DNA from 2 places in the Lacrimispora xylanolytica genome. Region 1 is predicted to be linked to the other one. Evidence: predicted binding sites of a transcription regulator. Region 1 holds the regulator's gene; the other holds the start of a gene.
The links. The regulator HrcA, encoded in region 1, represses chaperone genes, less so after heat shock. The targets are predictions, from matches to a motif close to TGTTAGCACTCNNNNNNNNNGAGTGCTAACA.

Region 1 (4,747 bases):
CTCTGCTGCTTCTTTTAATCTCTGCATAGCCATCTTATCACCAGATAAATCAACGCCTTCTGCTTTCTTGAATTCGTCGACCATCCACTGTGTGATACGGTTATCGAAATCGTCACCACCTAAGCGGGTATCACCGTTGGTGGAAAGTACTTCAATTACGCCGTCACCGATTTCAATTGCAGATACGTCGAAGGTACCACCGCCTAAGTCGTATACCATGATCTTCTGCTCATGCTCGTTGTCAAGGCCGTATGCCAAAGCTGCTGCTGTCGGCTCATTGATGATACGCTTTACATCAAGACCAGCGATCTTACCAGCATCCTTGGTTGCCTGACGCTGAGCATCGTTAAAGTAAGCTGGTACGGTAATAACAGCTTCTGTAACCTTCTCACCTAAGTAAGCCTCTGCATCTGCTTTTAATTTCTGAAGAATCATAGCAGAGATTTCCTGAGGGCTGTAGTTCTTGCCGTCAATGGTTACCTTGTAATCGGTACCCATATGTCTCTTGATGGAAGAGATGGTACGGTCTGCATTTGTTACTGCCTGACGCTTTGCAGGCTCACCTACTAATCTTTCACCGTTCTTTGTAAATGCTACGATAGATGGAGTTGTTCTTACTCCTTCGCTGTTAGGGATAACAACTGGCTTACCGCCTTCCATAACGGCTACACAGCTATTTGTTGTACCTAAGTCAATACCAATGATCTTGCCCATAGTTTTCTTCCTCCTAATTTATGAAACAAATGTAACATGTTTTCAGATTTTTATATTTTATTATTAATTAGCTACCTGTACCATGGAATGTCTCACCACAGTATCCCGGTAGGTATAACCTTTTAAAAGTTCCTGTGCAACTACATTCTCTCCCAGAGATTCATCTTCCATGTGCATCACTGCATTATGGAAATCTGGATCAAATGGCTGGCCAACTGCTTCAATTGGCTTTACTCCTGCTTCTTCCAGAGATTTCATAAGCTGTTTGTAAATCTTTTCCATGCCTTCAGCAAATGCAGATCCCTTTTCCTCTTCCGGAATGGCTGCAAGGCCTCGTTCAAAATTGTCAACAACGGGAAGGATTCGTTCAATGATATCCTTTGCCCCGATTTCAAACATGGCTGACTTTTCTTTTTCTGTTCTCTTTCTGAAGTTATCAAATTCTGCCATACTTCTCTGGAGACGGTCTGTCAGTTCCTCGATTTTTTCATCCTTTGGATCCGGCTTATCTTTTTTCTTACCAAAGAAGCCTTTCTTTGCAGTATCGCCTTTTGTGCTTCCTTCTTCGTTCTGCCCGTTCTCAGATGCAGTCTCTTCTGCTGTGGGCTCTGTGCCTTCTATCTCATTTTCAGCGGAAACGGCATCTTCCTCATTCAAAATCTCATCTGCCAGTTTTTCCTCTGTTTTCACATCTTCCATGCTCAATGTTCTTACCCTTACCTTTCATCTTTTTTCAATATCACATCAAGCTGCGTCATTAAATTGCGCAGAGTACTGAGAACCTTCTCATAATCCATTCGCTTAGGGCCGATGATTCCAATGGTTCCTCGTAACCCTTCCCCAAGCTCGTAATTGGCTGTTACAATGCTGCAGTCCTTCATATCCTTAACCGGTGCTTCATCTCCGATATAAACCTGGATACCGGAATTGCTTTCCGAGTCATTGACATCATCAACCAGCTCCTGCAAAAGCTCCTTTTGCTCCAGAGTTCCAAGAAGTCTGCTTGCCTTATCTCCCTCGCTCAGCTCCGGATATTTAAAAATATTAGTAGTTCCGCTGGTATAAATCTGTAAATCCTCATCATCTGCCCGAATGGCTGCTGCCACCTCGGTCAGTACCCGGTCAACCACTTCACTGTGATGGCCTGCCTGAACCTTTAACCTGCTGATCACTTCCAGATTAATCTCTTCTATGGTCAGTCCGTTTAAGGCACTATTTAAAAGAATGTTTAGATTTAACAATCCTTCGTCATCCAGTTCCTTATCAATGGGAATCATGGTGTTCTTAATAATATTGCCTTCAATGACAATCACCACCAGAAGCTTTCCTTCATCTACCTTTGACAGCTGGATAAACTTTAGCTTATTTCGTTGATACTGAGGAGCGCTGATCATAGCCGCATAGTTGGTATTCTGAGCCAGAAGCTTTGCCATCTGCTTTAACATAAGCTCTACACGGTCTACTCTCTTTAGCATCATATCTTTGATTTCTGTTACTTCTTCTTCCTTTTCCAGCATGATCTGATCCACATAGAATCGGTATCCCCTGTCGGAAGGAATTCTTCCTGCTGAAGTATGAGGCTGAACAATGTAGCCCAGTTCCTCTAAATCAGACATCTCATTACGGATTGTGGCGGAGCTTAAATTCAAATCCGTATACTTTGATATGGTTCGGGATCCAACCGGTTCTCCGGTTTCCAGATAAGTTTTAATGATGGCCTTTAATATGGTTATCTTCCGCTCATCCAGCTGATCTTTATCCTTCAAACTGCCACTCTCCTTTCTTAATGCTTTATTAGTGCTTTGTTAGCACTCAACGTTTGGGAGTGCTAACATCTTCTTTTCATAATATATGCTTTTTTTCTACATTTGTCAATACATTCCTATAAAAAAAATACGTTAAGTTTTTATGACCACTTTCTACATTTTTAAACATAGTACAAGCATATATTACAAAGGTGTTGACATTTTTTTCTTGACTTTTAACACTTTTGTAATATAATAGTAAATGATACACCATAACAACACGATTGCGAGGTAAATCATGAAGCGTTTTTCAGGTAAGCTACGAATCACAGGACTCCTGACAATCCTTTGTATTCTGCTGTTATCTACGTCTGCAATGGCAGATGAAGCTGCTGGTAAAGAACAGACTACAGCGGATGCACAGTCCGGGAGTGTCCAAACGATAAAAAGTGATGCCAAATCCGAGAGTGGTACTGAGGACACAAAAAACTCAGAGGAAATCGGACCTGGTATTAAAAAAGAAACAGAACCGCAAGAGACAGAGCCAACTGGACCTGTTTTTGAAAAAGGAGCATCACTGGGACTTTTTTCTGCAACTGCATATTGCCCCAGCAAAAGCGGAAAAATCGGCCGGACCTACTCCGGTACTACACCAAGAGCACAGCATACCTTGTCTGCGGATCTTACAATTTTGCCAATCGGCACTATGGTCATGATCGATGACGTCATCTATACTGTGGAGGATACTGGAAGCGGAATCAGAGGAAATAAGGTTGATATCTACTTTGGAAGCCGGGAAGAGGCCCTAAACTTCGGCAGACAGACAAAAGAGATTTTTGCAGTGAATGTAAAATAATACATGTCCAAATGGCGCCCAGATAAGCGATTTAATTTCGCTTTCTGAGGTGCTTTTTTGATGTCCAAAATTCTCTCCCCTAATAGTATGAAATAAGTTAGCCTTGACTTTTCTGGAAAAATATGTAAAATGAATACTTGTACCTCATTTATTACAAAACTGTTACATATAATTATAAGAGTGTTAATTTATATTACAGTTTGTAAAAAAGAAAGGAAGTATTTGTAATATGCAAAATAGGAAGAACCTTCACCACATTTCTGGAATTTTACTGATGACAATCTTTGTTTTAATAAACACATTAAAAGCCTATGGTAATCCGGTAACCGGTATTATCGACGGTGCGGATGATAAAAATGTCCGGGGCTGGGCATTTAACAGCTCAGAACGAGAATCCACCTTGCCTGTAAGAGTCATTATCACCAACCAAACAAGCGGTCAGGTGACGGCTGAGCTTGAAACCACTGCTTCCAAACACCGGGAGGATTTAGCCGCGCAGGGAAGCGGTACCGGTAATTATGGATTTGAAGTGAACGTTCCCTGGGATACCTACGAAAATGGCACTTATCTCATTGAAGCCTACGCATCAGGGCAGAAGCTATCCGGCACCAAGGTATACGGCGTTGGCACTGCGGTTCCTGCTGTTAATCTCCGCTCCATCGGTACGTTTAAAACAACCGCCTACTGTCCCTGCAGGCAGTGCTCCGGCAAATGGGGCGGCCGCACCAGCACAGGAACCATTGCTGCTGCCAATCATACCATCTCTGTGGACCCAAGAGTCATTCCTTATGGAAGCAAACTCATGATAGGCGGTGTTATTTATACCGCGGAGGACTGCGGTGGCGGCGTTAAGGGAAGACATATTGATATTTTCTTTAATACCCACGGAGAGACCCGTTTTTATGGCACGAGAAGCATGGAGGTCTTTATAGTCCAGTAGAATAGAAGTAACACCATATTTTTAGAATAAGCTGTAAGCAATTGTGAGGTATTAACCTACATTACCTGAGTATACAATGAGGTTATGAAAAGGCACAGAACACAAAGAATGGTTTCTCTTTGCGTTCTGTGCCCTTTCTCTATTCTTACAAATAAGAATGTATCACCAAATCGCTCTACAGCTTTTCCGTTTTATGAGAAGTTATCCACTCCCATACGCTGCACGCTCATATCTCATATACAAATACATGAAATACGTATTGATACCTGGCTGCTGCTTGCAGACTAAAAATCCATTGAAATATTTTTAATATTCTAGAAGATCAATACAAGTATGTGTTATACATATACATTTAAACGTACATATGCATTTGTATTTGCACATGATTTACATGTACATGCAACGCGTTCCAGCTCTTATATGGATTAACGACCAGTTTAAAGCTTATAACAGGAACTGACTCATCGCATAATTGCTGACATCAATTCCGTG
Region 2 (4,747 bases), 170 kb from region 1:
GCATACATTTCATTCATAATGATACTGGATCCTTTCTTCCCTGCCCACATTACCAGGGCATGAAGACTACCTTAAAGGTGTTTCTTCTGTAGGAATATGTCTTACATCATATCCATTCCGCCTGGTGCAGGCATTGCAGGTGTCTTTTCTTTAATATTAGCAACTACGGACTCAGTTGTCAATAAGGTAGATGCTACGCTGGTAGCATTCTGAAGGGCACTTCTTGTAACCTTGGTAGGATCTAAAATGCCAGCTTCCACCATGTCTACATACTCTTCTTTATAAGCATCAAAGCCAACGCCGACCTTAGACTCTTTTACCTTATTGATGATAACGCTTCCTTCCAGACCTGCGTTAGCAGCAATGTGGTATAATGGAGATTCCAGTGCTTTTAAGATGATCTTTCCGCCTGTCTTCTCATCGCCTTCTAATCCGGCTACTACGTTTTCGATTTCAGTGATTGCGTGGATATAAGCAGAACCGCCGCCTGCGATTACGCCTTCTTCAACTGCTGCTCTTGCTGCAGATAAAGCATCTTCCATACGAAGCTTTGCTTCCTTCATCTCAGTCTCTGTGGCAGCACCTACACGGATTACTGCAACACCACCGGATAATTTAGCAAGTCTTTCCTGTAATTTCTCGCGGTCAAAGTCAGAAGTTGTTTCTTCGATCTGGCCTTTGATCTGTCCGATTCTTGCAGCGATTGCGTCTTTATCTCCGCAGCCATCAACGATAACTGTGTTTTCCTTCTGGATCTTAACGGATTTTGCACGGCCTAATAAATCAAGAGTTGCATTCTTAAGCTCATAGCCTAATTCGTCAGAGATTACAGTTCCGCCAGTTAATACTGCGATATCCTGTAACATCTCTTTTCTTCTGTCGCCGTAGCCTGGTGCTTTCACACCTACTACATTGAAGGTTCCTCTTAATTTGTTCACGATAAGAGTGGTAAGTGCCTCTCCTTCGATATCCTCTGCGATGATTAAAAGTCTTGCTCCAGACTGTACCACCTGCTCTAATAAAGGAAGAATCTCCTGAATGCTTGAAATCTTTTTATCTGTGATAAGGATGTACGGATCGTCTAAGTTGGCTTCCATCTTTTCCATATCGGTGCACATGTAAGCAGAGATATAGCCTCTGTCAAACTGCATACCTTCTACTAAATCAAGCTCTGTCATCATGGTCTTGGATTCTTCAATGGTGATAACACCGTTGTTGGAAACCTTCTCCATAGCGTCAGCAACCATCTCACCTACTACGTCATCGGCTGCGGAAATAGCTGCAACTCTTGCGATGGAAGCTTTGCCCTTAATCGGCTCGCTCATGTTCTTAATCGCTTCTACAGCTGCTTCTGTAGCCTTCTTCATTCCTTTTCTAAGAACGATTGGGTTAGCGCCTGCTGCTAAGTTCTTCATACCTTCGTTGATCATTGCCTGAGCAAGCACGGTAGCGGTTGTAGTACCGTCACCAGCTACGTCGTTGGTCTTTGTTGCAACTTCTTTTACTAACTGAGCGCCCATGTTTTCAAAGGCATCTTCTAATTCGATTTCTTTTGCAATTGTTACACCATCGTTGGTAATAAGAGGTGCTCCAAATGATTTATCAAGTACAACATTTCTTCCTTTCGGTCCTAATGTTACACGAACGGTATCTGCTAACTGATTAACACCTGACTCAAGTGCTTTTCTCGCGTCTACGCCATATTTAATCTGCTTTGCCATGATTCATTCCTCCAGTTTTCTTCTAAAATGATAGAAAGCTCAATATGGGCTTTCTGAGTGGTTGACGAAATGTCCGTCACTTTATTTATTCGATCACTGCTAAAATATCGTTCTGCTTTACGATTACGAACTTCTCGTCTTCTTCGCCAGTCTCAATTTCTGTTCCTGAATACTTGGAGAAGATTACCTTATCGCCAACCTTAACCTGCATGGTAACTTCCTTGCCGTCTACCAAACCGCCAGGTCCTACTGCGATGACTTCCGCCTGCTGTGGCTTTTCTTTTGCCTGACCCGGCAGAACAATACCGGACTTTGTTGTCTCCTCTGCAACCAATGGTTTTAACACAACTTTGTCAAATAATGGTACTAATTTCATTGCAATTCCTCCTCATAGCTTTCTGCTTATTTTCTTTCTTTTGGCCTCCCGAAAGAAGTTTTTTTATTATTCACATACTAAGTTATATCACTCATTATTAGCACTGTCAATAGTTGAGTGCTAACTTTATATTTTTTTTACATTTTTGCCATACTAGACCCATTTTTTGCCTTACCTACTTAGTTTATAGAAATTTTCTTATTATATACCTTTCTTTTTTCCAATAGAAGTATTACAATAACAAGGAGAATGAAAGGAGTGTTATTTTATGGCAAAAAAAGGTTATGGTTTTGGGAAATTCGTGGCATTCGCCACAATCGCCGGCGCAGTAGCAGCAGGCATCTCTTATTTTACGAAATACAAATCTTTTCACAAAGAGCTGGAAGAAAATTTTCATGACTTTGAAGATGATGGCAATGACGATATTTCCAAAATTGACAGCACGATGAACCGTAACTATGTTTCTTTAAATGCCAACAAGGACGAGCTTAAGACCGCAGCTTCCGATATGGCTGACGCAGCCAAGGATGCAGCCGTTGCTGCTAAGAACCTTGTAAAAGACGCAGCTAACATCGTAAGCGATACGGCAAAGGAAGCAGCTTCTGCTGTGGCATTTACGGCAAAGGACATGTTTGACTCCACATTAGAAAAAGAAGATACCGAAGAAGACACAGAGGATATCACAGAAGACGGCGGTCTTGATTATACCGCATCCCAGGCTCTGCCCGAGGAAGAGGAAGTCATGACAGAGCAGGAGCAGGTGACAGACTCTATAAAAGAAGCATCTGAAGACGATACGACTACCATCGAAGAGGATGACATCGAATAATTTTAGAATTAACAGGATAAGGAGCTGTTTCCCATTGATATTACATCATGGGAAACAGCTCCTTATTTTGTTTTCAGAACTACTTTGACAGTTTCATGTATGTTAAGAAGAAGTTTCTTCTATAGATAATCTGTTATTTTTCCATAATGTGAATGGCAAAGCCGCCAAACTCACCGTCTAAATAGACGTTCTTTAATTTCCCTTCCTCAGTATAAGCGGCAGTATCCATGTTAAAGGAGAAGCCTTTCTCTTTCAGTTCTTCTGTGGCAGCGGTCAGATCAGGAGTCCTCATAGCGATATGGCCATTACAACCAAGGAACGGGGCTTTCATACATTCAAAGTATGGACCGGCAAATTCAGATTTCTGTCCATGGCGTGGTTCTATATTAAACATCATGGCTAAAAGCTGTGCAAGCTTCTCTGCCTCTTTAGCATCGGGTGTGTTAATCCCAACATGCTCTAATTCAAACTTGGCTTTCACAATGATACCTCTTTCTATATTTAAGTTTTTTGGGGTTTCTTCTTTGTCCCTACATAGGGAACATCAGGAGGGAACCGGCTGTCAAGGCAATCAGACGAATAAAATATTGGGGAATCGTAAATTTCCAGAATTCCGAAATCTTATAATTTCCAACGCCCATAACCATTGCAGGCATACCATCAATAGGAAGGAAATGTCCACACCAGCCAGATATTACGATGGCACATGCAGCAGCCGTAGGATCAAGTCCAAGACTGGTACAGGTGGCAATGGCAAGTGGTGTAAATACATAAACGGTTCCAATGGTTGATCCCGTCATTGTTGCCAGCACGCTTGTAAGAATACAAAATGCAAGGATCATAAGGAAAGGATTGATATTAGTTCCAAGCATACCTGCTACGGTGGAGCCAACCAGATTGGTCAATCCAGTGCTTCCAAGTGCATCAGCAATGCCTATAACACCAGCAGACATCAATATAATAGGTGCGCATATCGCATCACGTATTTCTTTAAAGTCCATAACTCCAATGACAAGAATTACTGCAACAGACAGACCAGGAATTGCATAACCTGCATCACCAATAAAGCTCTGGAGTATCATTCCTATTACTGCGGCTACGAAAGCAATGTATGTTACCTGCTCTTTCCACTTTGGAAGGGTACTAACTGTTTCTCCCTGAGCTTTTGCAGCCTCTGTTGCCTTAGCAATGGGATGATCTGGAAGGAACTTATACTGGATCACACAGTTAAGTAAAAAACCAAGAGATAATATTAAGTTAATAATTGCAAACTTTACGACTGATACCTGTGCAAGAACACCTGCACTGTTAAGTACTGCTATTACGATTCCATACTGCAATGCAGTGTTAAACGGTAATAATGGGTGGTTTGCTGCAAATCCGGCAGTCATAATGACTTTTGAAGGAGGCAGCTGTTTGTTTTCTGGTAACGTGGAAAGTAAACCTATGGTCAGTACGTAATATGCAGTGGAACCAGTTCCGAATAAGCTGCAGCCAATCATAACAATTAAAATGATCAATAAAAATGCTTTAAATTTCCCTTTATTTGCTATGTTAAACATGGAACGCTTAAAGGCAGTAATAAAACTGGTTTTTTGAAGTGCTGCAATAATTGCCATAAACTCGGCGAGCATAATAATTGTGGAGTTTGAAAATCCAGCAAATGCGCCCTTAATATCAGTGATTCCAAATATGACAAGCAGCAGGCAGGCCAGTAGTGGAGGCGCGCCGAATGGTAGTTTGTCTGTCATAATCAGTATAATCATGAATACAGTGATTGCTAAAGCTATCATCATTTGAGGTGTCATATTATTTTCCCTC

Region 2: a site for HrcA is predicted at 2,193-2,223, ahead of OW255_RS05725 (co-chaperone GroES). Genes of this name have one in related genera too.

What each region holds. Positions count from the first base shown of each region.
Region 1 covers NZ_CP113524.1:1,019,738-1,024,484, reverse strand. Annotated here, with positions in the region: gene dnaK (molecular chaperone DnaK) at 1-714, opposite strand, end outside; gene grpE (nucleotide exchange factor GrpE) at 778-1,386, opposite strand; gene hrcA (heat-inducible transcriptional repressor HrcA) at 1,431-2,480, opposite strand; gene OW255_RS04915 (3D domain-containing protein) at 2,758-3,315, shown strand; gene OW255_RS04910 (3D domain-containing protein) at 3,545-4,255, shown strand; gene hemW (radical SAM family heme chaperone HemW) at 4,700-4,747, opposite strand, start outside.
Region 2 covers NZ_CP113524.1:1,190,775-1,195,521, reverse strand. Annotated here, with positions in the region: gene OW255_RS05735 (DUF6106 family protein) at 1-17, opposite strand, end outside; gene groL (chaperonin GroEL) at 102-1,721, opposite strand; gene OW255_RS05725 (co-chaperone GroES) at 1,807-2,097, opposite strand; gene OW255_RS05720 (hypothetical protein) at 2,366-2,926, shown strand; gene OW255_RS05715 (VOC family protein) at 3,060-3,407, opposite strand; gene OW255_RS05710 (SLC13 family permease) at 3,457-4,734, opposite strand.